3 regions of the Rossellomorea sp. FM04394 genome follow, and region 3 is predicted to be linked to each of the others. Evidence: riboswitches for the same ligand, from Rfam matches in the RefSeq annotation. Region 3 holds a riboswitch; each other region holds the start of a gene.
The links. Region 3 has a riboswitch for S-adenosylmethionine ahead of metK (methionine adenosyltransferase). Riboswitches for the same ligand answer to the same signal wherever they lie in the genome.

Region 1: another riboswitch for S-adenosylmethionine. It lies ahead of ACCB35_RS11795 (YezD family protein); the one in region 3 lies ahead of metK (methionine adenosyltransferase).
Region 2: another riboswitch for S-adenosylmethionine. It lies ahead of ACCB35_RS14205 (peptide ABC transporter substrate-binding protein); the one in region 3 lies ahead of metK (methionine adenosyltransferase).

What each region holds. Positions count from the first base shown of each region.
Region 1 is NZ_CP168654.1:2,360,625-2,371,576, forward strand. It holds gene ACCB35_RS11765 (DUF3906 family protein) at 1-40, opposite strand, end outside; gene ACCB35_RS11770 (nitrite/sulfite reductase) at 54-1,664, opposite strand; gene cysC (adenylyl-sulfate kinase) at 1,677-2,279, opposite strand; gene sat (sulfate adenylyltransferase) at 2,293-3,438, opposite strand; gene ACCB35_RS11785 (anion permease) at 3,480-4,502, opposite strand; gene ACCB35_RS11790 (phosphoadenylyl-sulfate reductase) at 4,560-5,258, opposite strand; gene ACCB35_RS11795 (YezD family protein) at 5,358-5,513, opposite strand; SAM riboswitch class I at 5,600-5,705, opposite strand; gene ACCB35_RS11800 (MaoC/PaaZ C-terminal domain-containing protein) at 5,869-6,270, opposite strand; gene ACCB35_RS11805 (MaoC family dehydratase N-terminal domain-containing protein) at 6,267-6,716, opposite strand; gene fabG (3-oxoacyl-ACP reductase FabG) at 6,738-7,496, opposite strand; gene ACCB35_RS11815 (acyl-CoA dehydrogenase family protein) at 7,518-8,693, opposite strand; gene ACCB35_RS11820 (zinc-binding alcohol dehydrogenase family protein) at 8,739-9,713, opposite strand; gene ACCB35_RS11825 (enoyl-CoA hydratase/isomerase family protein) at 9,725-10,501, opposite strand; gene ACCB35_RS11830 (phosphotransferase family protein) at 10,525-10,952, opposite strand, start outside.
Region 2 is NZ_CP168654.1:2,795,348-2,806,299, forward strand. It holds gene proC (pyrroline-5-carboxylate reductase) at 1-425, shown strand, start outside; gene ACCB35_RS14195 (glycosyltransferase) at 499-1,653, shown strand; gene namA (NADPH dehydrogenase NamA) at 1,752-2,768, shown strand; gene ACCB35_RS14205 (peptide ABC transporter substrate-binding protein) at 2,823-4,451, opposite strand; SAM riboswitch class I at 4,620-4,723, opposite strand; gene ACCB35_RS14210 (GNAT family N-acetyltransferase) at 4,804-5,574, opposite strand; gene ACCB35_RS14215 (histidine phosphatase family protein) at 5,601-6,140, opposite strand; gene rnz (ribonuclease Z) at 6,153-7,079, opposite strand; gene zwf (glucose-6-phosphate dehydrogenase) at 7,393-8,901, shown strand; gene ACCB35_RS14230 (cyclase family protein) at 8,918-9,538, shown strand; gene ACCB35_RS14235 (ATP-binding protein) at 9,600-10,163, opposite strand; gene ACCB35_RS14240 (serine hydrolase domain-containing protein) at 10,256-10,952, opposite strand, start outside.
Region 3 is NZ_CP168654.1:3,472,716-3,483,667, forward strand. It holds gene ACCB35_RS17475 (LLM class flavin-dependent oxidoreductase) at 1-618, opposite strand, end outside; gene ACCB35_RS17480 (immune inhibitor A domain-containing protein) at 730-3,099, opposite strand; gene ACCB35_RS17485 (tetraprenyl-beta-curcumene synthase family protein) at 3,451-4,524, opposite strand; gene ACCB35_RS17490 (lysophospholipase) at 4,539-5,342, opposite strand; gene ACCB35_RS17495 (gamma carbonic anhydrase family protein) at 5,428-5,943, shown strand; gene metK (methionine adenosyltransferase) at 6,172-7,374, opposite strand; SAM riboswitch class I at 7,586-7,729, opposite strand; gene pckA (phosphoenolpyruvate carboxykinase (ATP)) at 8,059-9,648, shown strand; gene ACCB35_RS17510 (lmo0937 family membrane protein) at 9,701-9,850, opposite strand; gene ACCB35_RS17515 (GNAT family N-acetyltransferase) at 10,084-10,872, shown strand; gene ACCB35_RS17520 (biotin transporter BioY) at 10,914-10,952, opposite strand, start outside.

The DNA.
Region 1 (10,952 bases), 1.1 Mb from region 3:
CAAATGCCTTGGTCGTCACTTCAAATCGATACAAGTTCATTCCGTGAGCCTCCTTACGCTTCCTGAAGTAATTGATCTAACGATTCTTGAAGGGGAGCGGTACCGACCCGGTTGATATAGTCAAAGAAGGCTTCCCCCGGTTCTTTTGACTGTTTAAAATGAAGCAGCAATTGCTTTACCACACCTGTCAGATTACCGGCCTCCACTTTCCCTTTTAGCTTTTCGTTCAGTTTTCCACCGTCTTGAAGAGTTCCGCCGACGTATATTTCAAATGCTTCGATCATCTTCTTATCTTTTGTTCTCATTTTAATTCCTTGAAGCCCGATATCAGCGATTTGTCGTTGACCGCATGAGTTCGGGCACCCGACCATGTGAATCCGGACAGGGACATCCAATGAAAGTTCCTGGTCCAATTGATTGGCAATTTGTCTCATTCGTTCCTTCGTCTCCACTAAAGCCAGATTACAATACTCGATTCCTGTGCATGATACTGAATACCCGATGAAGGATAGAGGACTTGTTGAAATACGATCAAAGATTTTCTCAGAAAGCAAAGCATCGACATGTTCATCTGGTATGTTTGGAATGATGAGATTCTGAGAATTACAGTTTCTAAGTTCGCCATTCCCATATTTCTTGGAGATTCTCGCAAGCTCATATACTTCATCGGAATTTAAGCGTCCAACCGGTACATTCAGCCCCACATAATTGAGTCCTGCCTGTTTCTGAGGGTGCACTCCGTAGAAATATCCTGCATTCCAACCTTCCACGGCATCCACTCCCGCCGGTAATAGCTCAACATACTGTAATAAGGTTTCTTTGAATTTCTCAGGTCCCCAGTCGGCCATCAGGAATTTCAACCGTGCCAAGTGTCTTTTTTCCCGATAACCGAAGTCGCGAAAAATCGTAGTAACGGCTATTGCGACTTCCTTCACTTGGTGAGGAAGGATGAAAACATCCAACTCTTGGGCGAGGAATGGTCTGGCGGACAATCCTCCACCGATCTTCAGATGGAAGCCGACTTCTTCTTTACCGTCAATCAGCTTTTTCGCAGGAACAAAGGAAACACAATTAATCTCGGCATTCGACGCATTATTGATGTTTGCGGAGATGGCTACTTTGTATTTTCGCGGTAAATTTGAAAAATCTTCATTGTGCTGGAAGAAATCATACACTTCTTTCACAATACCCCTTGTATCGAAAAGTTCATCAGGATCGATCCCTGCAAGGGGGTTTCCGACTATATTACGTGTGATATCACCACATGCACCCGCAGAAGACAATCCGACCTTTTCCAGACGTTCAAAGATGTCGGGAATCTGTTCAATCTTCAACCAGTGAAATTGGATCGCCTGGCGGGTAGTGATGTCATAGACATCTCTTCCATACTCTTTACAAATGGCAGCGAGCTCCAGAGCCTGTTCATGTGTAAGGATGCCCGACGGGACGTTCACCCTCATCATGAAATAGCCATCTTCCTTTGGTCTTTGCAGATACAAACCTGCCCATTTAAACTTATCCCACTCTTCTTTCGGAATCGAAGAGAAGCCGTTTTCCGCATAGTAAGGAATGTCTCCAAAGATAGACAACCCGTCTTTCTCCAGTTTCCATTGTTCCGTTTTGTTCAATTTTTCATTTGACTCCCATGATTTTGAATATGCCATGATTCTCTCCCCTTATATAAGCTGTTTTAGATTCAATACAGTTAGTAAGTGCTCCACGCATTCTTCAATTGAATATTTCTCCGTATCCAATACCACTTCCGGTTTTTCAGGTGCTTCATAAGGAGCACTGATTCCTGTAAAATGAGTGATTTCCTCTTTTCGTGCTTTTTTGTACAAGCCTTTTGGATCGCGCTTTTCACATTCTTCTAAAGAACAATGCACATAAACTTCGATAAATTCATCCTTCTCCACTAAATTTCGTACGAGAGCACGGTCTTCCCTGTATGGTGAAATAAAGGCTGTCAGGACAATTTGACCGCTGTCGATGAAAAGTTTGGACACTTCGCCGATCCTCCTGATATTCTCCTTGCGATCTTCTTCCTTAAATCCCAAATCATGATTTAATCCGTGACGGACATTATCCCCGTCCAGAACATAGACCTGATTTCCTTGTTCGAAAAGGGAGTGGGCCAATGCATTGGCAACAGTCGATTTCCCTGAAGCGGATAAACCCGTGAACCACAAAATAAAACTTTCATGTCCATTTTTTTTACGTCTCTCCTGTTTCGTTACTGACGTTTCATGCCATACGACGTTTTCTGTTTTTTCACTCAACCCGGTACCCTCCTTAAGTCGTTTGTCCCGCTTCTTGTTTTAGACCTTTAATCAACACTTCGATCACTTCAGGGCGACTGAACGTCGAAGGGGGGACCTCCCCGTTACGGAGCATTCCTCTCACTTTTGTCCCTGATAATATAACGTGATCGCTCTTATCATGAGGACAGGTCTTCGTAGTTGCCATCCCTTCGCACCTCTCACAATAAAAACTGTGCTCGAAGCGGAGAGGGGTGATCCCTATCTCTTCTTTACTGAACTGATCAAATATTTTCTGTGCATCATAGGTACCATAATAATCACCGACACCTGCATGATCTCTCCCGACGATGAAATGCGTGCATCCATAATTTTTCCGTACCAGTGCATGGAAGATGGCTTCCCTTGGACCTGCATACCTCATGGCAGCAGGGAAGACTCCTAAAAACACACGATCTTTAGGGTAATAGTTCTGTAACAGAACTTCATAGCTCTCCATCCTGATGCCCGCTGAGATATCATCTGCCTTTGTTTCGCCAACCAGTGGATTTAAGAAGAGTGCATCCACGGTTTCCAATGCCGTTTTCTGAATATACTCATGGGCCCTGTGAACAGGATTTCTCGTTTGGAAACCGACAATCGTTTTCCATCCCCTTTCCTTGAACAATTTTCTCGTTTCACTTGGGTCGAATGTATACTCGTTGAACGTTTTGGAAGGACGTTTAATCAGGCTGATTTTCCCACCTACGTACACATCTCCCCGTTGGAATAATTTCTTGACACCTGGATGGACCGGATCGGTCGTTCCGTATACGAGAAGGGCTTCTTTCTGTTTGTCCGGTTCATAAATATCCTTAACTTCAATGAGGCCATATGTTTCTCCCTTATAAACAAGGCGGCTCTTTAAGCCTTTCTTTACGTCTCCTGCTTTTTCTTTTGCAATGGGCAGGGTAATCGGGATGCTCCACACATTGCCATTCTGCAAACGTAAACTTTCCACTACATGTTGATAATCAACTTCGGTCAAGAATCCATTTATAGGGCTGTATGCACCTATTCCAATGAGTTCCAGATCACTTAACGCGATTTCGTCTAATGGGATCTCATGTAGAATATCCTCATAGGGTTCTTCTGGTAAATACGATTGAACAAGCGTTCCTCCGTGGGGCTGTAAACTCATCATTTATCCTCCTTAACATATTGTTTTACTCGGAATTCAGATTAAATTCCGCCTCCGTCTTCGTGAACGGATCGCCTTTCTTCATTGATCACTCGCACGAGGGATAGTGCTCCCACAGTTGCGATAATGACGCTTATTGGAACAACGACCGAATACAGATCGCTATCGATCACGAGCTTTACTAGAAAATATGAAATACTAAGTGAAATCAGGGGTGAAACCACCCATATTTTAACGATTTTTTTGACGATTTTCTTTTGCAGCATATGTTTGCCGTTCTTCGCCATCCCGATGCCTATGATAGAGGATGAAGTAACCTGAGTGAGCGGGATCGGTAATCCATACAGTGAGCTCACCATCACTAGGATCGCTCCTGTAGAGGAAATGACAATTCCTTCCGCTTTTGAATAGTGTGTAATTTTTTTTCCGTTTGTTTCCACTACTTTTTTGCCAAGTAAGATCGCTCCGAGGGCAACGAATAGACCACCCAGCCATATCCCCCGGGATGGAGACAGTAAACCCGCACCCACCAATGGACCGACGGCGTTGGCTACATTGTTCATCCCTGCCGAAAAGGCTTCAAAGAACCCGGCGATGATCAAAAGGTACGCAAGCCACCTTTTTTCAAAATGGAAACCGCGCTTTTCAAGTTTTACTAAACCTATACCGAATACCCATGTAACCCCTAAGGCAATGACCGGGACAATCACCCAGAATGACATGATCGTTAAAAGTGATTTCACATAAAGAACTTGATATGCGACTCCGACTCCTACAACCGCTCCGACCGTCACTTCACTTGTAGACAGCGGAATTCCTATCACATTTGCCAGAAACAAGGATATGGTGGCGGATGACAAAATGATGACCACAATTTTGATGGAAAGTAAATGCTGCGGGATAATCCCTGAACTAATGGTTTTAACAACCTCTCCACCACCTAAAACCGCCCCGCTAAGGACACCTCCAGCGCAGATCCATAGTGCTACCCTGATATTCTTTATGGCTCCTGCACCATACGCAACCCCCATCGATGCTGCCGCTCCGCTGGCACCAATGTTCATAGCAAAGAACAAACTTATGATCAGGGCGAATATTTCAAGCAAAGAATATCACCTCTTTTAATGAAGACCGCATTCGGTTTTACCTTTTCCTTTCCATCTTCCGGAGCGGAGATCATTGATGTCTAAGGCTTGTGTTGTACAATGGAAGCATCCGATACTCGGATACCCCTGATCATGAAGTGGATTATAGGATAGGTTATGCTTATGGACATACCTCCAAATTTCCTTCCACGTCCAGTGAATTAAAGGACAAATCTTAATGGATTGAAACTTTTCATCCTTATTGATGAATTCAACCTGACTTCTTGTAGATGATTGTTCTCTTCTTAACCCTGAAATCCAAGCATTTCCTTTGGATAAGGAATCTTTTAGAGGGTCAAGCTTTCGAATTTGACAGCATTGATTGGGGTTTTTCTCCCACAACTTATCTCCATAAGTTTCTGCTTGTTCTTGGAGCGTTAATTCAGGCTTTTTCATATGAATGGTGAGACCAGGATACTTCTGCTTCACCTTTTCAATCGTTTCGTAGGTTTCCTTGAAATGAACTCCTGTATCAAGAAATACAATGGTTGCTTTCGGCTGTACTTTGGTAAGGAGATCGATTAATACGATCCCTTCAATGCCAAAACTGCATGCATAGACGACACTTTCACCATAATGGTCATACGTCCACTCGAGAACATTTAACGCTCCTTTATAGACCTGATCAATTTCAAATTCGATGGATGGTTTTTTCCAAGTTTGATAAGTTAACATGATACACCCCTTTCCCGCTCATCCAAACAAAAAGAGGCGATAACAAGATATAGGGATTTCCTTTATCTCTGTTATGCGCCTCTAGTTTGTCTAGTCAGCTTATTTAATTCGCACTTTCTCGTTTTTCTCCAATTGAATGACTTTACCGTCCTGGACCACAATGGTAATCGACCCGAAACTCATCGTCTTCAACATCGAAGTGATCTTTTCGACTACTACATCATACTCTGCTTCTTGATTTTTTTCTTTAGTCACATGATTCCCCCAATTTTTATCTTATCCAGAAAAATCATGAATGAAAAAAACAACCCTCCATTTTGGAAAGTTGTTCAGGTAAGGATACCTTATCTTCCAAAATGACTTCACATTTTGCTGGAATTAGCACCTTACATAACGTAGGTTGCTGGGTTTCGCGGGGCCAGATCCCTCCACCACTCTGGATAAGAGTTATTAATTTTAATATTCTAAATAATATCATATTCTACGGGGAAGTCAACCCGAGTTTTTCCATCGGATTTGTGTCTTTTTACTTATTTTTCTTGCAAAGCCTTCATTCTCTTTATTTCTATTCGCTTTATGAACGCTATAGGACACTATTTTACCCCGGTGATCAAAATAATTGAATCATTAATTTACCTTCGAGCACTTTCTTCTGGTCCTGGTTGACCGCAAAGACTTTAAAATGTAAAAGATCATCCTGTTTCTCTGATACTTCTGCCTTCAATGTAATGACATCGTTCAATACAACCATTCCTTTAAACCGGACGGTGTACTCTTTGATATATCCTTCTTCAAAATAATCACTAAAAAGCTTGGAGACATTACCCATCGTCCACATGCCATGGGCAATAACCCCTGGAAGACCCAATTTATGTGCCTCATCATCGATTGTATGAATGGGGTTATAATCCCCAGATGCTCCTGCGTATTTGATTAAGTCGATTCTCGAGACTGGAGCTAATTCAACAATGGGAAGCGTTTCACCTATATTTAAGGATGATAGTGTAGTCATATTCCCAACCTCTCTCTAACCGCTTCTGTGATGATGACAATCGCCTCGGATGTGAAAATCCTTTTCCCTCCTGATTCTTCACCGATGTCTTCTATTACAAGAAAACCAAGTGTTCCACCCGAACCTTTCCGTTCATAGTAATCTTTTATTTTCGTGTAACACCGAATGCATTCCCCGACCTTCAGTGGTCTTTCATAGTGAAATGATTGTTCACCATGAATTAACCCGACGTTTGGTAAATGAAAACCTTCAATCGTTCCATAGTCGAGCACTCTGGGAAAAGTGGGGGGAGCGATATTCCCCCTGTATCTGGATCGTCTTCCTGCTTCTTCATCAACATAAATGGGGTTGAGATCACCGATGGCTTCGGCAAATTTACGTACTGCTCCTTTTTCCACATAGTTTTCTACGGAAGTTGAGCGCTTACCAATATAAGATTGAAACATATCCTTCACCTCTTTCTCCCTTTAGGCTTTCGGCCCGCCAGCTACGTAGAGGACTTGACCGTTAACGAATGACGAGCTTTCATCCGCGAAAAACGCCACTGCATTCGCTATATCTTCCGGCTGCCCGCTTCTTCCTACGGGAATTCCTTGAAGACTCGCTTCCACCAGTTGTTCAAAGGGTATTCCGATCCGCTTCGCCGTTTCCCTGGTCATTTCCGTTTCGATGAATCCGGGGGCGACTGCATTGGTCGTAATCCCACGTGGACCAAGCTCAATAGCCAGAGTTTTCGTCAAACCTTGAAGGCCGGCTTTAGCCGTGGCATAATTTGCCTGTCCGCGGTTACCCAGTGCAGAAGTAGACGAGATATTAATAATACGACCATACTTGTTCTTTACCATATAACCTTGCGCTGCCTTCGCTACGTTAAATGATCCTTTCAAATGCACATCCATGACCGTTTGCCAGTCGTTATCGGTCATTTTAAATAGCAAATTGTCTCTGATGACTCCTGCATTGTTGACGGCAATATCAACGGAGCCGAAAGTTTCATAGACTTCTTTAATGGCCTCTTCTACTTCTTGGGATTCTACTACATTCGCAACTTTTGTATATATTTCATACTCTCTTAATTCCTCACTGACTTCCATCAACGCCACTTCATCCACGTCAATGATGGCAACCTTTGCCCCCTCTTCTGCAAAGAGATTTGCAATCGCTTTACCGATCCCCCGGCTCCCGCCTGTTACTAAAGCTACTTTTCCTCTGAATCTATTACCCATTCACATTACCTCCCCATCGCTTTAAACAAATTGGCCCACTTTCACATGCCCTTTTAATAGATTCCGTGAAATGATCAGTTTTTGAATTTCATCCGTACCATCATAAATCCGCCACAACCTTGCTTCACGATACCAGCGTTCGATGGGAAGCTCTCTTGTGTAGCCCATCCCTCCGTGAATTTGAAGGACCCGATCCACTACCCGATTGCCCATATTCGATCCGTACAGCTTGGCAATCGATGCAACATGGCGATTATCTTCTCCTTGATCCAGCGTGAATGCTGCATTTAGCACAAGCCATCTGGCAGCTTCAATTTCCACGGCAGAGTCAGCGATCTGCCATTGAATCGCTTGTCTATCCGCGATTGGCTTTCCAAATGTCTCCCTTTCCTTTGAATAGTCGATCGCCATTTGAAGTAAGCGTTCCGCTGCCCCTACCGCTTGTGCCCCTACAATCCACCGTGCGAACCCGATCCATTCCAGGCCCAGATTGTAGCCACCATCGATTTCACCCAGAATATTTTCCTCAGGCACCCGCACGTCATCAAAAAACAGACTGGCCGGTCCCCATTCCCCCATGGTATGAATGTATTCAGATGTCCATCCCATGCTACGATCGGCAATAAAACAGGTTACTCCGTCCCGACCCGTCCGCCGATGCTTTTCCTTATCGGTCACCGCCATGACCATGACAAAGTCTGCTTCATTTCCGCCCGTAATAAAGGTTTTTTCACCATTTAACACCCACTCATTTCCATCCTTCACTGCGGTCATCCGAATGTTTTGAGTATCGGATCCAGCTCCCGGTTCCGTCATGGCGAAGCAGGACTTTTTCTCTCCGTTTATAGTGGGTATCAAATAATTCTTTTTCTGTTCTTCGTTGGCATAGTATAGGATGTTATCTGCATAACCACCGAAACTGAAAGGCACAAAGGTTTTGGAGATTTCCATATAAACAATGGCCATCATCATTTGCCCGAGATCCGCTCCACCGTATTCTTCAGGTGTATTGATCCCCCAGAACCCTGCTTCCTTTGCTTTTAACTGCAGCTCATTTCTTTTTTCCGTGGAAAGACTTGGTTTTCCTTCCCGTTCATTTCTTAACACTTCATTTTCTAAAGGTATCAGTTCTTTCTCAACAAATTTACGGATGGTTTTTTGGATCATCCTTTGTTCATCTGATAACCGTAAGTTCATCCAGATTCCCCCCTATAAGATGGATCGTATACTAACCAGCTAGTATTATGGCTGCAGGATTACCTTTCCTACCGTTTTTCTTGCCTGCATGAGTGAATGGACCTTTGCTGCTTCCTCTAATGGAAACACATGACCAACCGTTACTTTCAATTCCCCGGACGCGACGTAATGAAAGATTTCATGAAGGGTTTTCTGGGTTAGTTCAGCATCTCTCATGAGAGGAGGGAGAAAGAACCCGATAACAGATTGATTCTTTGCCATCAATGAAGAAGGATAAAATCTGCTCTGCTCCCCGCTTGCGACTCCGTATATGACCATTCTCCCGAAATAGTCGAGACATTTTAACGTTTTATAGAAAATGTCACCGCCAGCCATCTCCAATGCCAGATTTACACCCTTTCCATTTGTTGCTTCTAAGACGTCTGCTTCCCAGCCATCCTGAGTGTAGTTGACTAATACGTCTGCCCCCATTTCCCCGGCAAGACGTAACTTTTCTTCTGTACTGGCCGTAGCAATCACCTTACCTGCTCCAAATCGTTTTGCCATTTGTACTGCAAGCAGGCCAACGCCACCAGCAGCTGCATGGATAAGGACCGCTTCTCCCTGCTGCAATCTTCCCAATGTTTTCAAAATGTGATAGGCACTTAAACCCTGAACAGGGATGGCGGCCGCTTCTTTGAAATCCAACCCGTATGGGAGGGGGATAACCGAACGCTCATCTGTCAGGGAAAATTCTGCATAACCTCCAGAATCCATCATGGCTACAACCCGATCTCCCTTTCTTACTCTCGTCACATCTTCCCCTATTTCAGTGACGATTCCCGCCACTTCAGAACCCGGGATATAGGGGAGTGGGGTTTTTACCACGTATTGGCCTTCCCGTCTTGCTGTATCAGCATAATTGACTGCAGATGCATGAACTTCAATAAGGACTTCTCTCCCCCGAGGCGTCGGGACATTTATATCCACACTCTCTAATACATCAGGGCTTCCAAACTCTCTGAACTGAATGGCTCTCATCCTGGTCCCTCCTACCTTCCTGAAAAAGATGGTCTTCTTTTTTCTTTAAATGCTGAAACCCCTTCACCATGATCTTCTGTTGAAATCATCATTGTTTGTGTGATTCGTTCTTGTTCAAGCATTTCATCCAATGATGTAATGAATGAACGATCAATCATTTTCTTCATCATTCCATAGGCTTTACTTGGCCCCATGGCTAATTCTACAGCCCACTCAGTTGTTTTCTCTTCCAGTCTTTCAGAAGGTACAATACGGTTTACCACACCTAAGTCATACATTCTTCCAGCACCCACAGGTTCACCTGAAAAAAAGAATTCTTTCGCTAAATGGGGACCGATGATGCGTGGAAGAAAATACGAACCTCCGCCATCGGATATAAGACCTACTTTAGAGAAGCTTAAAGCAAACTGACTATCTTCTGAAGCGATGATCAAATCGCAGGCAAGGGCCAGATTAAATCCTGCACCTGCAGCAAAGCCGTGTACCGAGGCGATGACCGGTTTATCTATTTCCTTTATCGATTTAATGCACGTATTTAAGATCCCGATATGTTCATAGACTTCTGTTGATGTGGCGCTCCCCATCGTTTTCACGTCGCCGCCTGCAGAAAAGGCCCTCCCGGAACCGCGGATCACAATAGCTCTGATTTCCTGATCATGTTTTGCCTGCTCCAGTGCTTCAACGATTCCCGTCAGCATGCTCTCATCAAAGGAATTCAAGCTATCCGGTCTGTTTAATGTCAATGTAAGCACCCGGTCAGTGGTTTCTATTAGTAAAGAGGATTTCATCGTCTTGGTTCATCTCCTTGTCTTTATTCCTGGCGATCAAATGCAGCTTGATTTCCCAAAGTGATCAAAGATTCCGCAAACCGATCGAATTGAGAAAATCGTGAATCTCTCGTTTGACCCATCTTAAAGCGGTAATAGATTTGTTGCACAATGACTGCAAGCTTAAAATATGCAAAAGATAAATAAAAATGGATCTGATTTACGTCCCTTCCGCTTTTCCTCGCATATTCTTCGATAAATTGTCTTCTGCTGTAAAAACCATCCATGATCGTTACAGGAGGCTTTCCAAGACCGAACTTTAACAACCCGGGATCATCATTCTGTATCCAATACCCCATAGCCACACCTAAATCTGCAAGGGGATCGCCAACGGTCGCCATCTCCCAGTCAAATAACCCCACCATGGATTTCATGTCGGAAGAAAACATGGCATTGTTTAATTTAAAATCAT
Region 2 (10,952 bases), 680 kb from region 3:
CGTTTAATCCACATCTCTCCCAAGCTCAAAAGGATTGGACGGCAGCGTTATTTCAATCCGTTGGAACAGCAGTGGAAGTAAAGGAAGAACAATTGGACCTTATTACGGCTCTATCAGGCAGCGGTCCTGCTTATATCTATTATGTAGCGGAATTACTTAAGAATGCGGCAGTAGAGTTAGGTTTGCAGGAGGAACTCGCTAAAAACCTCGTTACCCAAACGATTGCAGGGGCAAGTGCGATGATGGAAGAATCAGGTTTAGAAGCCAGGGAACTCAGGAGAAACGTAACCAGTCCAGGTGGAACGACTGAGGCAGGGATTGCTACATTGGAAGACTACCAGGTAAGAGATGCGTTTTTCCAATGTGTCTCTTCAGCGAAAGACCGATCTGAGGTACTTGGTAAAGAATTAAAGAAGCAGTCCTAAGCTATTAACCCACCATGATTCGCAATTTTCATGTTTCATTGATAAAATCAAAGCAAAAAAGAAGGTCGACAGAATGATCCTCCTACTACTCCTACTTTGTGCTGTTCTTATTGTCTGGATTTTTATCGGGATGGATGTGTGGAGGGGCTTATCTAACATCTCTTCCATTGATGAGCTATTCCATCCATCAAGTAATGGACCACTCCTATCCGTGATTGTTCCAGCTAGGAATGAAGAAGAGACAATTACGGACAGCATTCTTTCTCAGCTGCAGCAGGATTATCAACAGATCCAATGGATACTCGTCAATGACCGTTCAACGGACGGAACTCCGGAAAAACTCGAAGCACTAACGGAAATGGATAAGAGAATAAATGTGCTTCATATCGACTCACTGGAAAAGGGATGGCTCGGGAAAAATCAGGCATTATATAAAGGGTATCAGATATCAGAAGGAGAACTCATCCTTTTCACAGATGCCGACGTCATTTTTAATGATCCGAGCATCCTGACAAAAGCAGTGTCCCTGCTTCGAACACAGAAGCTGGATCACCTGACACTGGCTCCACATATAAAATCACAATCCTTCTGGCTAAAAAGCTTTGTTGCTTTTTTCTTATTCGGTTTTTCTTTTTATAAGCGACCCTGGAAAGCAAACGACCCCTCCTCTAAGATAGGGATGGGCATTGGCGCCTTCAATCTCATCACAAAATCTGTTTATGAGGAAATAGGTACCCATGAGAGGATCAAGCACATGCCCGATGATGATTTACAGCTAGGGATCCAAATAAAGAAACACCACAAAAAGCAATCCTTCCTCACTGCCCTCAAGTCTCTGGAGGTGGAATGGTATCGCTCATTGAAAGAAGCTTTTAACGGCTTAGAAAAAAATACGTTTGCCGGTCTTCATTATTCCTTTCTACTTGTATTGTTTGCCATGTTAGGAGTCTTCTGCTCTACTGTACTTCCTTTCATAACGATTTTCTCAGGGGAGACCCCGATTCGAATCGTAAGTATGATAATCATTCTTTTCATCGGTATTACCTATTTAAAGGTCATTAAACAGATGACGAAGGAGACTCCCCTTCTCTTTCTCGCATTACCTGTAACCGCCCTTTTATTTATCTATTCCATAGGACGAGCCACGTTTTTAACCTTTAAACGAGGCGGAATCGAATGGCGTGGAACAGTTTATTCGTTTAAGGAACTGAAGCAAAAAAAGAAGTAAAGCACATTTCTTTCCGAACAAAAAAGGTGTTGTTATACTTCATGTGTAGTACTATTTAGAAACCCGAAATAAATACCACGTCATGGAAGGTGATTAAAATGAACGTAAAGCTATTTCAACCATATTCGCTTAAAGAGGTAGAACTGAAGAATCGAATTGTAATGGCACCTATGTGCATGTATTCTTCCCATAACGAAGATGGAAAAGTTGAAAACTGGCATCGCACCCACTATACGAGCCGTGCTGTCGGTGGTGTCGGCCTCATCATTCAAGAAGCAACTGCGGTCACTCCCCAGGGGAGAATATCCCCGCAGGATTTAGGCATTTGGGATGACGAACATATTGAAGGGTTGAAAGAGTTAGTGGGCTTGATCAAGGAACAGGGGGCAAAGACCGGGATTCAGCTTGCTCACGCAGGAAGAAAAGCCGTTCTTGAAGGAGACATCCTTGCTCCATCTGCGATTCCATTTAATGAAGAGATGAAGATGCCCGTTGAAATGACGGCGAATGATATTAAAGAGACTATAACGGCATTCATTAAAGGAGCAGAAAGAGCGAAGAAAGCGGGCTTTGATGTGATTGAAATTCATGGGGCACATGGGTATCTCATCAACGAATTCCTGTCTCCACTATCCAATAAACGTACCGACGAATACGGTGGATCTGCAGAAAACCGCTACCGCTTCCTTCGTGAAGTCATCGATGGAATTCAACAAGTGTGGGACGGACCTCTACTCGTTCGTGTTTCTGCCAAAGATTATAACGAAGAAGGATTGGACGTTGAAGACTATGTTGTGTTTGCCCAATGGATGAAGGAACAAGGAGTCGATCTTATCGACGTAAGCTCCGGTGCACTTGTACCTGCGCGAATTCCAGTGTTCCCTGGTTATCAGGTGAAACTTGCCGAGACCATAAAAAAAGAAGCGAAGATCGATACAGGTGCAGTCGGGCTGATTACAACAGGTATACAAGCAGAAGAAATCCTGCAAAACGAGCGTGCTGACCTCGTCTTACTTGCTCGTGAATTGCTTCGTGACCCATACTGGCCAAGAACGGCAGCCAAAGAGTTGGGTGTAGAGATAGAAGCGCCTAAGCAGTATGATCGCGGCTGGTAAGAATACGGAAAAAGCGCTCAATTGGTAACCAATTGAGCGCTTTCTTTGTATGGTCTATTTTTCTAAATAAGCGTATTTATATCCATATTGAGCACCAAACTTATGAATGAATACATTCTCCACTGAACCCTTTTCTAAATAGGCTACACCTTTTTGGTAGACCGGTGAAATCGCCATTTTTTCAAACAGGATTTTTTCTGCTTCTTGAAGAGCCTTCCAGCGCTCTTCTGGTTTCTCTAACAATTCTCCTTTCGACTTTAAAATTAACGAGTCAAACTTCTCATTTGCAAATCCAGTCCGATTAAATGGACTCTCTGATAGAAGCATATCAAGGTAAGCCATTGGATCTGGATAATCAGCTGACCATCCAGATAAACTGATTTCATATTCCATTTTATTTTCCAATTCTATTTTTTGTTTAAAAGGCTGTTGTTTGATTTTAATCGTAAGCCCTTCGAGATTAGATTCTAATTGGTTTTTAATATACTCCCCGATTTTCCGGGAAGATTCCGTGTCGTAATTAAGTAATTCCACTTCAATAGAATCAATGTTTTCTTCATCCATTGCTTCCTTCCACAGAGCTTGCGCTTCTTTTAGGGTTCCTTCATTCAGGGGTCCAACGGTATCTCTGAAGTCCTTTCCATCAGGCCCTTTCGTTAATCCCTTTGGAACAAAATAATAGGCAGGCAAAGACCCGTCGTTTAATAGCACATTCACCAAGTCCTCTTTATTGTATGCCAGATCGATTGCCCTTCTGGCTTTTTGTTTCGATAAGATAGGATTTTTTTGATTTAGTCTAAGGAAAAACATTCTACTGTCGGAAAAGCTTTTGAAGTCAGGGCTCTCCTTATATTGATCTACTAATTCAGCCGATAGAACCACTTGATCAATTTCATCAGTATTAAATAGGTTTATCGCCGTAGAAGAATCTTTTACGATATCAACTTCAATTGCATCCAGATTCACTTCAGAGTGATCCCAGTAGTGTTTATTTTTTTCTAATAAATAGCTTTGCTCGTGCTTCCATTCTTTCACAACAAATGGTCCGTTGTATAACGTTGTATCCGCTTCTAAGCCGTACTTAGATCCACTATCTTCCACATACTCTTGTGAGAGGGGCGCAAACATTGGAAGTGTGGTTAATTGTAAGAAATAAGGAACCGGATGTTCTAATTCTACTTCCAGAGTATGTACATCGATAGCTTTCACACCCAGCTCGTCCGGTCCTGATTTTCCTGTATTGATTTTTTCGGCATTTTTTATATCGTATAGGATGTAAGCATACTCTGCCCCCGTATCAGGATTAACCCCCCGTCTCCAAGAGTAAACGAAATCATCCGCTGTGACTGGCTCTCCATTTGACCACTTGGCGTCTTTACGTAGATGAAACGTATAGGTTTTCTGGTCTTCACTTACATCGAAACTCTCTGCTATTGCCGGCTTTGGATTATCCTCTTCGTCCAGTTCGAATAAGCCTTCAACGACACTTGCCAGTACCTGGGCAGACACTGTATCTGTTGTCAAAGAGCTATCCAATGTCGGCATTTCAGCCGTTTGAACAAGACGCAAAACCTGCTGATCTTCACTTCCTTGTTTAACATCTGAAGTGGCATTTTGATTACATGCTGTTAAAAGTAAACATAAAATTATAAAAGCAAAATACTTATTGATTTTTCTCTTTATCGAACCCATACTATTTTCCTCCTAGTAAATTCCTCAATCATTATTGTCCTTGACATATGTACCCTGGTAACTTCTTAAAACTTCCCCCTTTCAATAAAATAAAAAGCCCTCTTCTTGAAAACAAGAAGAGGGCTGATTTAACTATGAACTAACATACCTAAAATGATCTCCTTATCTTTCAAGCGATATGCTTGCTGGAGTTGGCACAGTACTATAATAAGTCTGTTGCCGAGGTTTCAAAGGGCCAGTCCCTCCACCTCTCTGGATAATGGAAAAATTATTAAATTATAGAAAAATATACACGATGAAAACAATTATGTCAATATAATAAAACTCACATTTTGAACATCATCTATTCGGGTTGTTCAGTCTCATACACCTTCTGTACCTCATACCTGAAACCTAAACAACGATAGTTTTGTTTTCGATACATCAATCTCGGAGTATCTTCCCCATCCGCTACCAATATCACGGTCTTATCAGGGAATTGCTTCATCACAAACTGTTGAAGCCTTGCCCCTATCCCCTTTTTTTGAAACATTTCATGAACCATCAGCCCATCGATTTCTGCTGTATGATCTTCAATGATCACATCCACGGATCCGGCCGGGGTCCCCTTATAGAAAGCGAGTAGCTGCACCAAACGGGGATTCTGAAAATTCCTCTTATGCATATCCACCTTTTGATCGGCAAAATCGGGGCCATACTCCAAATCCTGCTCGTATTGAAATGCAAGGTACGCATTGAGCTCCGCCTCGGTCACTTCCCTTACTTCGATATCAGGGATGTCTTCAAGTATTGGGAATTGACCTGGCTCGATAAGATACAATTCATTGAAACCTGTCTCATATCCTTCATCCTTAAAATAATCCATCAATTCCTCTGAAGGTTTATGATCGTCAGGAAAAAGAAACTTTACATGCTTCTGGCCTTTTGATTGATGAAATTCCCTCAAGAACAGGGCAGCCTCTTTAAATTCAGCCAGCGTTGGATGTTTTTTGAATTTAAGAAAGTTACTATCATACCTTGTTAACATTTCTGGAAAATGAATATGTTTATAAAGCTCATTCTCACCTATTTCATGTCCTGGATTATAAATATGGTCAAATGTGATTTCCTTCATTCGTACTCCCCTTTTCCTCTATGAACTTACTCCCATATCCGTTGAACAGATGCCCCGTCTTCTTCGACTTTTACAACATACACATCAGGATTGGAAAGGGCGAACAGCTCATCATATCCGTATTTCTCATCAAACAGTCTTAAAATCAGCGTGGTTAAGTTTCCATGACTCACGCAGACAATATGATCTTCTTCTTTTTTTAATATGTCTTCTATAAAAGACCTTGCTCTCTCCGTCGCCTGATCATTCGACTCTCCGCCTGGTAACGCAAGGGAAAAGTCCTCAAAACTGTCTTTTAATTTTTCCATCCAATCAGGAAGATCATGATCACTTAATATTCTTTCTCCTAAACGATCATCTTCCTGTACGGTTAATCCCGACTGATTTGCAAAGGGAGCGATTGTTTCAACGGCTCTCACAAACGGACTGGAATATATCGCTTGAATGGGTCGTTTTTTTAAAAAAGCAGCCAATTGGTTCGCTTGATTCTTTCCTTTTTCCGTTAAATGCGCATGAAGCGGTTGTCCTTCCGCTTTTGCGTGACGTACGATATAAATCGTCTTCATCCCTTCACCCCTCTACTTCTTTAAAGGTATGACATATTCCATAAAATCCTTGGCTATATACGTATCAGGGAACACTTCCCTTGCTTCCCTCTCCAACTCTTCCCAGGACTCTTTGGCATATCGAGAGGAAATATGGGTTAAAAACAGCAATTTAGCCCCTGCTTCTAAAGCTGTCTCCCCCGCTTGCTTTGTCGTCGAGTGGTAATACTCACGGGCCATTTCCTCCTGATCCCGATTGAAAGTCGCTTCATGAATGAGTACATCTGCTGACCTTCCTAAATCGACAGCATTTGAACAAACCCTGGTGTCTCCAAGAATCGTCACAACACGCCCTGGAATCGAAGGTCCAAGAAAATCCTTTCCATTGAGCTCTGTGCCGTCTTCCAACTGGACGGTTTCGCCTGATTTTAATTTCTTGTAGACGGGTCCAGGTTGAATACCTATCCCCTTTAATCGGTCAACTTGAAGGACACCCGGTTTATCTTTTTCAACCACACGGTATCCGAAAGTCGGCAAGGCATGATCCAGCTCCCTCGCCTCGACTATAAATCCTTCATCTTCGAAGATGGCCCCTTCCTCGATCTCAATCACTTCAAGGGGATATTGAAGATGCGTCCGACTGACAGATAGAGACACGTGGATATACTCTTTGATTCCCTTGGGTCCATATACCGTAAGCTGGGACTCCCCACCTTGGAAGGAGCGGCTCCCTAATAACCCAGGCAATCCATAAATATGATCCCCGTGTAGGTGTGAGATGAAAATTTTTTCTATTCTTCTCGGTTTCAAGCTAGTATGTAAAATTTGATGCTGCGTTGCTTCTCCACAATCAAAAAGCCAAACCGCACCGCGCTCTTCTAATAATTTCAAAGCAATACTGGTTACATTTCGGAGTTTAGCGGGTACCCCTGCCCCAGTTCCTAAAAATAATAGTTCCAACTTATTCACTCCTAAAATGAGCTATGCTGCCTTTATTTTAGCACATCCTACGCTTATTTACCTTTCCCTTCCATAGAGAATGAAGAATTTTCATCATACTCAGTTAAACAAATCGGTAATAAGAATGAGAATTAAAGCCAACATAATGACGAAGATGCTCGTGCATAAAACGCTTTCATTTTTCCCATTAAAAAAGTCATCAGCATATAATTTGCTAAATGAACCAGAAGTCTTTAAAATTAAGTAATTGTATAGGATATGAAATAAATAAGAAGAAATGCAGCTAACAATAGCATCAAGATAAAGTGAGGTCATGACATTGAATAATTCAAGTACACCATCATCTCTCATTACGATTTTTGGAGCGACAGGTGATTTAGCAAAAAGAAAGCTATATCCATCTCTTTATCATTTGTTCCGTAAAGGGAAAATCTCAAAGCGTTTTGCCGTTGTAGGGGTCGCTCGACGTGAATGGTCAAATGAAGAGTTTCAGGAACATGTAAAAACATCAGTACATAAAGCGTTAGGCAGCAACGAAAACATAGATGAGTTTGTGTCTCATTTCTACTATCAACCGAATGATGTTTCAAACAGCGACTCGTATAAAGCGTTGAAGAATCTTTCTGATGACCTGGATGAAACGTATGAATTAGAAGGGAATCGCATTTTCTACTTAGCGATGGCACCTGAATTCTTCGGAACCATTACAGAACAGCTGAAGGATCAAGGTGTAACCGATACAAATGGTTTCCAACGACTTGTCATTGAAAAACCATTCGGTCACGACCTGCCTTCAGCCGAAAAACTGAACAGCCAGATCAGGGAATCGTTCTCTGAGGATCAAATTTACCGTATCGACCACTATCTTGGGAAAGAAATGGTGCAAAACATCGAAGTCATCCGTTTCGCCAATGCGATGTTTGAACCCCTATGGAATAATCGATATATCTCAAACATCCAAGTCACTTCCTCTGAGGAGCTGGGTGTTGAAGATCGTGGACGCTATTATGAAAAAAGTGGAGCTCTCCGGGATATGGTTCAAAACCATCTGCTTCAAATGGTCGCCCTACTAGCCATGGAGCCCCCAATCAAATTGACGACAGACGAAATCCGCAGTGAAAAGGTCCGTGTGTTACGATCCCTGCGTCCGTTTGAACATGAAGAAGTGAAAGATTATTTCGTTCGAGGTCAATATGGCCCTGGAACATCCGGCAACCAGGATCTCCCAGGTTATCGCGAAGCAGAAAACGTGGATGATCACTCGAATACTGAAACATATGTTGCCGGGAAACTGATGATTGATAACTTCCGTTGGGCGGGTGTTCCATTCTATATCCGCACAGGAAAAAGAATGGAAACAAAGTCAACGAAGATCGTCATCCAGTTCAAAGATATTCCTATGAACCTGTATTACAACCCGGACAAACCACTTGCACCAAACTTATTAGTCATTCATATTCAGCCTGAAGAAGGGATCACCCTTCACTTAAACGTGAAAAAATCCGGACAAAACATTGAAACGACTCCAGTGAAACTAAACTTTGCCAACACCAGTGTAGACGGGATGAACACGCCGGAAGCATATGAAAAGCTTCTATTCGATTGCCTGCGCGGGGATGCAACCAACTTCACTCATTGGGATGAAGTGAAGTTATCCTGGGCATTCGTCGATAAGATTTCTGAAGTATGGGAACATACACGTGACGGAGAATTCCCGAACTACGAAGCAGGATCAATGGGTCCGAAAGCAGCCGACAACCTGCTGGCTAAAGACGGCTTCTACTGGTGGCCGATTGCGAATCTAGACGTGGACCAATGCTAAGGAAGGTGTGGAAATAATGAAAATTTATGATGTAACAGCCCCAATCTTTAACGGAATGCCGGTTTATAAGAACAAACCGGAAAAACAACCTACGATCGATACAAAAACGAATGGTCATGTAACAGAGTCCCGCATCTCAATGGATGTTCATACAGGAACACATGTAGATGCTCCCCTTCACATGATCAACGACGGTGAAACAATCGAAACGATCGATATCGAGCAGCTCGTTCGTCCCGTTAAAGTATTCGACCTAACAAAAGCAGATGAGAAAATCAGCCTCAAAGATATCGAAGGATTAGAAATTGAAGAGAATGATTTCATCCTCTTTAAAACAAAAAATTCATGGGATACCGAATTCAACTTTGAATTCATCTATGTAGCAGAAGATGCAGCGGCGTACCTTGCAGACAAAAAAATCTCAGGGGTTGGAATCGATGCACTTGGTATCGAAAGAGCCCAGGAAGGACACCCTACTCACCGCAGCTTAATGGGAAGCGGCGTCATCATCATGGAGGGACTTCAACTGAAAGACATTGAAGCCGGACAATACTTCATGGTTGCCGCTCCACTAAAGATTGAAAACACCGACGCATCACCTGCACGTGTGTTGTTGTTTGATGAATTGATCGGGTGATATTCGAAAACGACTCTCTAGTTTACTAGGGAGTCGTTTTTTTGATTTGTTAAAAATGCACCTATCTTCTACTATGAGAAACGTTTAATATCTTCCTAATGACAATTTCCAAGTCATCGGAATGTCTGATGACATATAAATAATCAGCTTCTCCTTCACCAGGTGCGGCTACATCTTTGAAGTAACCATCAGTCTGTTGACGTTTTAGCACTTCTTCAAAAGTAGTGGCGCTCCTGAAGATGCCTGTACTACGCTCACTGTTCGCCACTCTGGCTTGAAGAACCCGCTCGGGGATATCCAAATGGACGAGGATCGTGGTTAATCCCTTCTGATTGAAACGCTCCAGCAGCTTCAACCGTCCACTGCGGCTCAGATTCGAATTACAGAGAATGAGATGCAATGAAGTCTCATTCATGGCGTAGTCGACAATGGTTCGACTGACGGCATACTTGAGCGTATTAGGGCCTTCCATTGGAAGCAGGTACCTATAAAAGGTGTTGATGAATTCTGCATGGTTATCCTGGTCGATCACAACGGAATTCTGCAATTGTTCTTCCAAGCTCCTGGCAAAGGTTGATTTTCCGCTATGAGTTTTACCGACTGTCATGATTACAAGCCTTGACATGAATGGACCTCCAATTCTTATTAAAAAACTCAATTTCCAGATGTATAGTTTCTTAATATTTTCTTTGTGCTTTGAAAGTTTTTCTGCTTTCGTCAATCATTTAAAAAAGCCTTATAGACGTCCCCAATGACCCCTTTTAATTGATGAACACCCAAGTCTGTATTGGTCATGATGACCAAACCACTATCCAATTGTGGATATGCCACCATCATGCATTGAAAACCAACGCCCCAGCCAAGTGATGATATTTCGATTCCCTTGTCGTTTTTATCCAGGAAGACCCCTAGTCCGGTCCATTCCTTACCACCTTGTGGATTGATCATTTCAGCTGCTTTACTGGACGAAATTTTGAGTTTGCTTTTCCCTTTTAACGCATGAATAAGTTCAACCACTACAAGGGCTAGATCAGTTGGGGTTGTCCACAGTCCGGAAGCAGCAGGATACGGATAGATTGGATATTTACCTTTCACTACTTTTCCGCCACTCGTATGACCGCAAGAGACATTTTGAAATGGAGGACTAAATGTACTATTTTTCATATGTAATGGCTGAAAAAGACGTTCCCTCATGACTTCTGAAAAAGGGTTCCCAGTAACATCTTCTATCAACAGTTGTATGATACAGAAGCCTGCATCAGAATAGTGAAAGTCCCTTTTAGGGCCATATTTCAATTCAATAGGAACCTTACAATAAGGGGATTTCCCTTCTAACAGGTCAACCATCGTCGGCGTTCCGAACTTTGAATTGAATTCATTGAAGCTGCCTTCAGGATCGACAACCCCCGATTGG
Region 3 (10,952 bases):
GTAAGCCTGCGTATATTGGGGACCGCCCTCCCCATTAATAAATTGTGCAAAGGTATACGGTAATCCTTTTTGTGCCGCCAGCATCGCACTGGATGGACTTGAACCGAGCATCCATACTTCCGGCATCGTTTCGATCATCGGGGCTGCCGTCAAACCTTGGTACGGATGTGTGTCTGGTAAGGAATCCGTCAAATATCCAAGGAGGTCATCGATTTGTTCCGGATAACGATTGACGTCCCTCGGCTTCCCGTCGTGCAGGGCCATCGTTGCCATCGGCATTCCGCCAGGTGCCCTTCCGAGGCCTAAGTCAATCCGATTCGGATTCAACCCTTCAAGCAATCGGAAGTTTTCCGCTACCTTGTATGAAGAGTAATGAGGAAGCATGACCCCTCCGGAACCGACACGGATTTTTGATGTATTCTGTGCAAGGTGAGCGATCAAGACCTCCGGTGAAGATCCGGCAAGACCCGTTGAATCATGATGCTCTGATACCCAGAAACGTTCAAATCCCAACTTTTCGGCATGCTGAGCTAATTGTACTGTATGATGTAAAGCCTCTTGAGGGCTCATTCCTTCTGAAATGGGTGACTGATCTAAAATACTTAGCTTGATAGTCAAAATGGACATCTCCTTTTATTGATGTGAGTATTATTATCAATTCCATAGTAAAAAATGTCCACTAACATGCTTAAAGGGTGACTGCCGGGAAGGCAGTCACCCTTTACTTACTTATTTTTTGTAGATCAACACTTTACCGACTGTACCGTCAGCACTTTCTCCTGTTACACGGAAATTCAATCCGTAGTTCGGTACGTTACGTCCAGCGTCTATCAATCCTTTGTTGCTGTAATCCGCACTGTCGTCAAATAATGGATTTTGAGCAGTTTTATTGTCTTTCAGAGTGATTCCAAGAATGTCGCTATAGTCCAGGAACATTTTCTCTGATTTGTTCAAACTGAACGCAGCATCATGTACTTGGTAGCGTGTACCAGCCACAGCTCCGTCACTCCAGAAGTTTGTACTTTGGTCTGCATCCACAACGCCGACAAATCCATCTCCTGGATGAATGCCAGTCCAGTTTTCACTGAATTGCTTATCCACATACCAGACCACTAAACCTTCGTCGAATTGCATTAAGCTTGCACCACGGCGGATGTTGGCAAGACCTTCATCTACACCGTTGTGGCTGCGCCATTCCAGTAGGTAGTAGTGTTCAGAGCGTTTAATACCGTCGTTCTTTTCGAATCCGTCTAAAGTGAATTGAGGTTCTCCTTCAGCGTCATCAAATACTACTTCTTCCCCATCGACGACTAAAGAAAGATCATCTGCGTAGAAGCCAGGATTCGAAACGGCAGCATCCGTGACATACTCAATGGCAACTTCAACTTCTTGACCAGCATAAGCCGAAAGATCAAAGGAAGCGTCAATCCATCCGTTAGAAGAACCAGTGATACCATTCCCAAGATTAGAGTCATGAGGGTTAGTATTAGTAGTTATGTCACTCGCTACCGGCTCTCCGTTAACCGTTACATAAGCGTAATCCCAGTCCGTTTCAATGTCATACCAAGCTTTAAAATTGAACTCAGCAGATGTAGCATTTGTTAAATCCACAGTAGTCGATAAATAATTGTGCAAATCATCAGCACTTCCAGAGAAATACTCATACTCACCGCTAGCCGGCTCATTGATGACTGTTTCTTTTTGTGGAAGATTAACTTTCACTACGTCGTTGTTTGTTCCTTTTGTGTTTGCTTCGTCAAGTAATGCTACTGTTCCTTCATTAGTAACGTCCTCTAAATTGATTTCAGATCCAGTTAACCAGTTACCTTTCGTCCCTTCATTATCAACAACTGCTGATCCTTGAAGCATTTCCTTCATGTAAGGACTGAATCCGGTAGGCTGAGTCCCAGGAATATCCCCGGCCCAACTTCCGCTTGACATGATGGACCAGTAGCTGACCGGTTCTCCTGCACCAGTGTACTGAGTATCGTATTCATCCGGAAGACCTAAATCATGACCGAATTCATGGGCCATGACTCCGACAGCACCGTCTTCAGGTTCGATTGTGTAGTCATAAGCAGCCATTGCCCCGCCCCAATAAGGAACAGTTGCTTCAGTTCCTGGAAGAGCATGAACCCCGCCAAGATTCCAGCGATGAGACCAAATGGCGTCAGATCCTAAATCTCCTCCACCAGCTTCTTCACCCACACCAGAGTGAATCACCATTAAGTGGTCAACCAGACCGTCTGCCTCAAGGTAATTACCATCTCCGTCAAGGTCGTAACGATCCCATTGGTCATAATCAGCAATGTTTACGGTTGGATCTGCCGCAGCTTTTGCTAAGGCTTCTTTTACAAGGCCGCGTGCATTGACATCGCTACCGTCTTCAGTAGGATAGTTGCCACCATACTCAGCGGCAGGCTTACTTGCTGTATACCAACCGGCAACTTCACCTTCAACAGAATAGCTTCCACCCGACTGCTGTTCATAATATTGCTTCATGGAAACATAGTTTTTACCGTCTGGGCCTGTCCATCCACCTGTACCAAACAACATATCCTGATAGTGCTCACGTGAATAAGCATCTTCACCTTCGTAATACATATCCGTTTCTTCAGGTTTCATTTTATTATGCTTTCTGTCCGGATAATCAACTAAAAGTACCAATACCTTATCCGTACGCATTTCACCGTCATACGCTTCTTCTTTCACAGACTCCGGTGAATTCTTTTTGGCTTGTCCCAATTTATTTCCTTTTCCATTCGTCAAATCATTGTTTTTCATTTGTTCTTGAAGCTTCACTTTTTCAGAAGCTTCATTTTCATGTAATTCTCCTGCTTCTTTTTCCGCAGAATCCGCTTTCGCTTTCAAGAACTTCTGCAGTGCTTTTTCAGCCTCAGCAGGTGTCGCATTTTGTTTGATTTTTCCGTCTTTTTTCAACATTTCAATCAGGCGTTCGTCATTCGCAATGCCTAAATCGAAAGGCCCTCCATGCTTATGTTCGTGTTTCACCGTTGGCTTTGCTAACACATTTTCAGGCACTGTGGTTGCAGCTGATGCAGGTACAGCAAATGCCCCTACACTTAATGCCGCAGCCATGGCCATTGTTAATACTTTACGTGATTTCAAACAGTATTCCCCCTCTTTTTTCTGTACTAAATTTTTACACTAATTAAAATATACTCCATTATTCTGAAAAGTAAATATTTTCAGAATATATTAGTTATTTAGTATTACGAAATAATAGTTTTTTAGATAAATAGTATGAAATTCCACGAATGAACGGATGGGTAAATTGTCGCGATCTGATGAAAATCAACGAATACTTTTTTGTATAAATATGGTATTAAAGGTCGAATTTAGTAATTACTCATACGACTTAAGTTTGATGGAATAGACAAAAAAAGGGACGGACCTTCGACACTGGTGTCAAAGGTCCGTCCCTCTTATTCAGGATGTTTTTTTGCGTTTTTTCCATTTGCGGTAGATTTTGCCGTTGATGTAGAAGAATCTCGTGATCCAGCCGGCTTGTCCGATGAATTCTTTGGAGAAGGATTGTACTTTTTCTTGTTTGCTTGCCTTTTCGTCTGACAGGTAAACGCCAATGAGTCCTTTGTTGATCAAACGATGGAAGTGAGCGTGCGGCAGCTCATGGGTATGTTCATCTGCTTTTTGCAAGAAATGAAGGAGTCGACCTTTTAAGTGCTCATCGTCCTCATAATAGAAACAAAAGTTTAAGTCTCCTCCCTCGAGGTCCTCATCTTGGTCGATGAAGTAGTCGAGAAGAATATGTAAGCCCTGAATATACGGAAAGTATCCGCTTTTTATTTTCTCTGTGTAGGACGGCTGAAAATCGCTGCGACAGGCGTATGATACTAAACAGAATATACCGAGGGTCGAACCTGAGCAGGCGGAAAACTCGTACCAATTCATTTCAGGGAGGTTCGACCGGTGTGTTTCAAACCAATTCTGAAGCCTTTCCACTCTCTCCTCTTTCTTCACGTGTTTATGTATCTGCAGATCACAATAGTATTCACACAATTCGAGCAGATCACCCTTGATGCTGCCGTAATGACTTAGATTTGCAAGAACGGATTGACAGGTAAGCACCAGATCCCTGAGATACCCCCCGTCATCCTGATCTGCTCTTAATGCATAGTAATTGACAGGCACAGCGTCCACTGTCAAGGCATCCTTCATGGATTGATGAAGAAGGGTAAAATCCTCTGGATCAAGAGAAACACTTCGATCACACAGATTATCTAAATAATCACTTATCGTTTGATAAGCGACGATAAATCGGATTGTATCCTGTTTTTTATCCAGTGCCAAAAGTGATAAAATCGATCCACCTTCACAGTGAAACGTTTTATGCTCAATACTTGAAAGGGCCTGGTTTCTCAATTCTTGGTTGGGGATCGCTTCTGCACGCCTCTTCCACTCATCTAACTCTTTATGAACAATCGGAAAAACATTTCGGTATACTCTTGTCATTAACGAAAAGGGATCACTTGGAATGGACACCTTTACCACCTCTTTTACAAAATGTAACCTAACGCTTTCAAGCGACTTTCAATGAAATTTTTGGAGTACTCAAATATATCTTCTCGTTCTGGTTCATTATAGATTTCATGATAGCATTTCGGCCATTCTTTGTAATGCATTTCAGATAAAGACAGTTCGTTGAACCACTTCTTCACTGCTCTTTTATCCACGATTTTGTCGTCACCGGCCTGTAGGACAAGTAATGGAACGTCAGGCATCTTATCAAGATTAACAAAAGCTAATTTTATCGCATGCGCCAGTTCCCGGTACCAGCGTACAGACACTTTGGTGATATAAAGTGAATCATTGCTGTCGATTTCACGGACATCTGCATTTCTCGTTGCCATATCGATTGTTAACCCTGATGGGAATTTAACCATAGGAGCAATTTTATTTAACCCGTAGGACAAAAGCTCGATAGGTTTAGAAGGCGTAGTAACCAAGCCTAAACAAGGTGAGGACAATATTACACCTGCCAGTTTCACATGGGATTCCTGAAGCATGCGGACGGCGACAAGCCCCCCCATACTATGACCAATCATAAATACAGGTAATTCAAATTGATAAGCCGCCTGTACCCAATCTTTCACTTCCACTATATATTCATCAAAGGAATCGATATGTCCTCTTTTACTTCTTGAGGTCATACCTTGACCCGGTAAATCCCCCATTATGACATGGAAGCCTGCTGCACGCCACATTTCAATGAGCCAACCGTACCTGCCATGATGTTCCATTGCTCCATGGATGATGACGATGACTGCTTTTGCTTCTTGATCTGTTTCCCATTTCCACATGGCAAATCCTCCTTTATAGTTCTCTAATTGATTGAATTCTGCTACCATTTATTATAGTAAATATTATTGAAAGGGGTAGTAAAAAATGCTCTATCCGTATTATGATAAAAAACCAGTCATCTCTCACTCGGCTTACATTGCTGATTATGTGACCATCTCTGGGGATGTGGAGATCGGTGAAGAGTCCAGTATTTGGTTTAACACCGTTATAAGAGGGGATGTCGCTCCAACGAAAATCGGTAATAAAGTAAATATACAGGATAATTCCATACTCCATCAGAGTCCAAATAACCCTCTTATTCTTGAAGATGAAGTAACCGTCGGCCATGGGGTGATTCTACATAGCTGCAAAATCCGAAAAAAAGCGTTAATCGGCATGGGATCGATCATTCTCGATAATGCTGAAATTGGAGAAGGAGCCTTTATCGGGGCAGGAAGCCTTGTTCCACAAGGAAAAGTCATACCTCCCAATACACTGGCATTCGGTCGGCCAGCAAAAGTGGTAAGAGAGCTGAACGAACATGATATTAGCGAGATGAAGCGCATTTCCAGGGAATACGCGGAAAAAGGACAATATTATAAGAGCATCAAACCATTTTAACTTCTTATATACTTGGGATACCCCATCCTTCCTGAGAATACTCATGGAAGATTTTCTTGTATGAAGGTCCCCGTTTCAGATTTATCTACCGTTTTCAGAATATATCTAGCAAAGTCGGAGTATATCTGCCATTCCACGCAATAAAATAAACTCCCCCACCGCCAACCCCTATCGAAAAAAAAGACCAACACCCTGATAAGTGTTGGTCTTTTCTATCTATATCTTCTCTTATTCGCTTAATGCTTCTGCTTTTAATGCTTCAGCTTTGTTTGTACGCTCCCAAGGAAGATCAAGATCGTTACGGCCAAAGTGTCCGTAAGCAGCTGTTTGCTTGTAAATCGGACGACGAAGGTCCAACATTTTGATGATTCCTGCAGGGCGCAGGTCAAAGTTGTTGCGGACAACATCAATCAATACGTCTTCTGATACTTTACCCGTTCCGAATGTGTCGATTGAAATCGATACCGGTTGAGCAACACCGATTGCATACGCTAATTGAACTTCACATTTTTCAGCAAGTCCCGCTGCCACAATGTTCTTCGCTACGTAACGTGCTGCATAAGCCGCTGAACGGTCCACTTTCGTTGCATCCTTACCGGAGAATGCACCACCACCGTGACGAGCGTATCCGCCGTAAGTGTCAACGATGATTTTACGTCCTGTAAGTCCTGCATCACCTTGTGGTCCACCGATAACGAAACGGCCTGTCGGGTTGATGAAATATTTCGTCTCTCCATCGATCAGTTCTTTCGGTACAACCGGGTCGATGACATATTCTTTCAAGTTGCGCTGGATTTGCTCAAGCGTCACTTCAGGGTGATGTTGAGTAGAGATAACGATCGTGTCGATACGGACCGGCTTATCGTTTTCATCGTATTCAACGGTTACTTGCGTCTTTCCATCCGGACGAAGGTAAGGAAGGATTTCTTCTTTACGAACTTCAGTCAGGCGACGGGAGATTTTGTGTGCAAGGGAAATCGGAAGAGGCATAAGCTCTTTCGTTTCATTACAAGCGAATCCAAACATTAGCCCTTGGTCACCTGCACCGATTGCATCGATTTCTTCATCCGTCATTTGACCTTCACGGGCTTCAAGTGCCTGGTCTACACCCTGAGCGATATCAGCAGATTGCTCATCGATGGATGTAAGTACTGCACATGTTTCAGCATCAAAGCCGTATTTCGCACGAGTGTAGCCGATTTCACGGATCGTTTCGCGAACGATTTTTGGAATATCGACATACGTACTTGTTGTAATTTCACCTGCAACAAGAACAAGACCCGTTGTAACAGACGTTTCACATGCCACACGGGCATTCGGATCATTGGTAAGAATTGCATCAAGAATTGAATCAGAAATTTGGTCACAAATTTTATCTGGATGTCCTTCGGTTACGGACTCAGATGTAAACAGACGACGTTTAGTTGACATCAAGGTTCCTCCTTAAGCTATTTGTTAGACTCTGATCTAACAAAACATTAAACAGATACGGTACTCATTCCCTAAGTAGTATGAAGTAAACATGGTTTTTTTATAAAAAAATCATGAATTATGTGCATTTGATCCACTATAAACAGAAAAAACCCTTCCTCATGATTAAAGCAATAGAGGAAAGGTTTCAGATCATAGCCGCGCCTTTTCTCTCTTATCGTTCAAGGTTCATAGACCTTGCCTCAGTTTAGCACCTTCGCTTAATCGGATCGTTTCAAGAAATGCGATCCATTCACTATTTAGCAGGTTGCTGGGTTTCATAGGGTCTGCTCCCTCCACCAGCTCAGGATAAGAGTATCCGTTCAAGGAACAATGATAACGTTTAGGACTAGAGGTGTCAACTTTTTTTCGAGTGACAGGTTTAACCAATCTTTTAGCCTCTTTTTAAGACTTCCAACCATTTTTCTCGATTAAAATAACCTAATGGGGTAATGAGGCTAAACATTTAGATTTTTTCTTCATATATATAAGAAGAAACAAGCTGTATTTGGACGAAAAATGTGACAAAATGGAGACACATTATAAAATTAAATAAATAGTATAGACTAATAGCTTGATTGTGTTATACTATTTTTGAGAAGTAAGCGATGCCATTAAATAAATTTATATAAAGGAAGGGTTCTAATGAATTCAGTGAGCATGTCTAATGAATTAACAGAATTACTTAACGGTCAAAACATTCAGGAACAATTATCTGTTTCCCAACTAGTTGAAAAAGTCCTTCAACGTAATGAAGGCGTTTTAACATCATCAGGTGCAGTCAGAGCAGAAACTGGTAAATACACAGGACGCTCTCCTAAGGATAAATTTATAGTTGAAGAACCATCCACGAAGGATAAGATTGAGTGGGGATCTGTCAATCAACCCATCTCATCTGAATCATTCGATAAACTATATACGAAAGTGATCAATTACTTAAAAGAAAAAGAAGAAGTATTTTCTTTCAAAGGGTTCGCAGGTGCCGACTCAAAACATAGACTGCCGATTCAGGTGATCAACGAATTTGCCTGGCATAATCTTTTCGCTCATCAATTATTCATTCGCCCAACAGAAGAAGAGCTAAAGGGTCACCAATCAGAATTCACAATCGTTTCTGCTCCGAACTTCAAGGCGGATCCCGAAGTTGACGGAACTCATTCTGAAACATTTATCATTGTATCATTCGAAAGAAGAATTGTCCTGATTGGTGGTACTGAATATGCAGGTGAAATGAAGAAATCGATCTTCTCTGTCATGAACTATGTGCTCCCTGAATCCGATATCCTTTCCATGCACTGCTCTTCAAACGTGGGACGTGAAGGCGATGTGGCATTGTTCTTCGGTTTATCCGGAACTGGAAAAACGACTTTATCCGCAGACCCTAACCGCCGTTTAATCGGAGATGATGAACACGGTTGGTCTCCGAACGGTGTTTTCAATATCGAAGGCGGCTGCTATGCGAAATGTATCGGCCTTACACGTGAAAAAGAGCCACAGATCTTCGATGCCATCCGTTTCGGTTCTGTCCTTGAAAATGTTGTCCTTGATGACAATTCCCGCATCCCGGATTATGAGGATAACACATTAACTGAAAACACGCGTGCTGCATACCCTCTTCAAGCGATGGAGAACATCGTTGAACCAAGTGTTGCAGGACATCCAAATACAATCGTATTCTTAACGGCAGATGCATTCGGGGTATTACCTCCAATCAGCAAACTGACGAAAGAACAAGCAATGTACCACTTCTTAAGCGGATATACATCCAAGCTTGCAGGTACGGAGCGAGGGATCACTTCACCACAAGCAACATTCTCAACATGCTTTGGCTCACCATTCCTGCCACTTCCTGCAACCCGCTATGCCGAGATGCTTGGTAAGAAAATCGATGAGCACAGTGCACAGGTATTCCTTGTGAACACCGGGTGGACTGGTGGAGAATACGGTGTTGGTAACCGCATGAAGTTATCTTACACTCGTGCCATGGTTCAAGCAGCCCTTGAAGGCGAACTGACTCACGTTGAAACAGAAACGGACGACATCTTTGGTCTGAACATCCCTGTTCACGTTCCTGGTGTTCCGGACGAAGTGCTTCAACCAAAAAGAACATGGTCCAATGAAGCAGCCTATGAAGTGAAAGCAAAAGAACTTGCCCATAAATTCAACGAGAACTTCAAGAAATTCTCAAACGTACCATCTGAAATCGAACTAAAAGGCGGCCCATCCGTTAAGTAGTCTATATACAAAGGTCCGTCCCTCATTGTTGAGGGACGGACCTTTGTTATGGTTATAATCCTTTTTTTCGACCGGTGATTCTGTTAAATAAAAATACTACAATGGCAATAACGAGTAAGATATGGATGATGGCTCCCCCGATTTTAAAAATCAATCCAAGCAACCAAAGGACTAAAAGAATTCCAATAATGGTCCAAAGCATGAGTTTTCCCTCCTAATAACTGTGATTGATGCTAAGATTCCCTATTTCGGTCCATTTAAAACCATACATGGTATTTCCATTAAAAATTATGCAGCTATTAGTAACTTCTGTTAGTCCAACTGAATTTATGCAAAACATTCTTGCTGTCATTTAAATTTTCCTAAAAATAATACTTTACTAAATATTTCTAATTTTGGTATGATAATGATTAAAATTCACGAAGGGGAATTAAAATGATCAGACAGCTTACAGAAGAGGATCATGATATTTGCCAGCAGCTCATTCATCGGCAGCCGGCTGAGAATTTGTTTATTATCGGGGACATTGAAGCCTTTGGGTATGAACAGGATTTCCAGAAGATCTGGGGCGACTTCGATGAGGAAGGAAATTTAAGAGGAATTCTTCTTAAGTACCGTGAAAATTTCATTCCGTTTTCAATGGCTGAATTTGATGCTGAAGGATTCGCCGCTATCATTAATGGACATGAAGACTACAGCATCGTTTCAGGTTTAAGACGGATCGTCACTGAGGTTGAACCCTTTTTATCCAGAGAAATTAAATCAAAAAGACATATGTATTATGCGAAATGCGACAACACCGAATCAATGGATCGACAAGACCTCCCAAAAGTGAAAGAGGCTACCCTCACTGATATTCCTAAACTTGTGGATCTGTTGAACAGCATTCCTGAGTTCAGCGGCGGGGATTTTTGCGTAGAAAAAAGAAAACATAGCATGGAAGCCGGAGTTTCCAGAAGCTATTACGTAGAAGAAGACGGTAAATTTGTTTCTTCCGCCTCTACAACCGCTGAAAACAGTATGTCTGCGATGATTGTCGCTGTTTGTACCCATCCGGAGTACAAGAAAAAAGGATACGCGACGGAATGCATGACGAAGCTCTGTCGGGACGTATTAGAAGAAGGAAAAGAATTATGCTTATTCTATGATAATCCTGAAGCAGGGAAAATTTATAAGCGTATTGGATTCAAGGATATAGGATATTGGTCTATGTATAAATTTTAGTAATAAAAAAGTTGACTCCCAACAAAGAGTCAACTTTTTCACTATGCTGCTACTTTCCGATTCCCGATCAACCGCGCCTG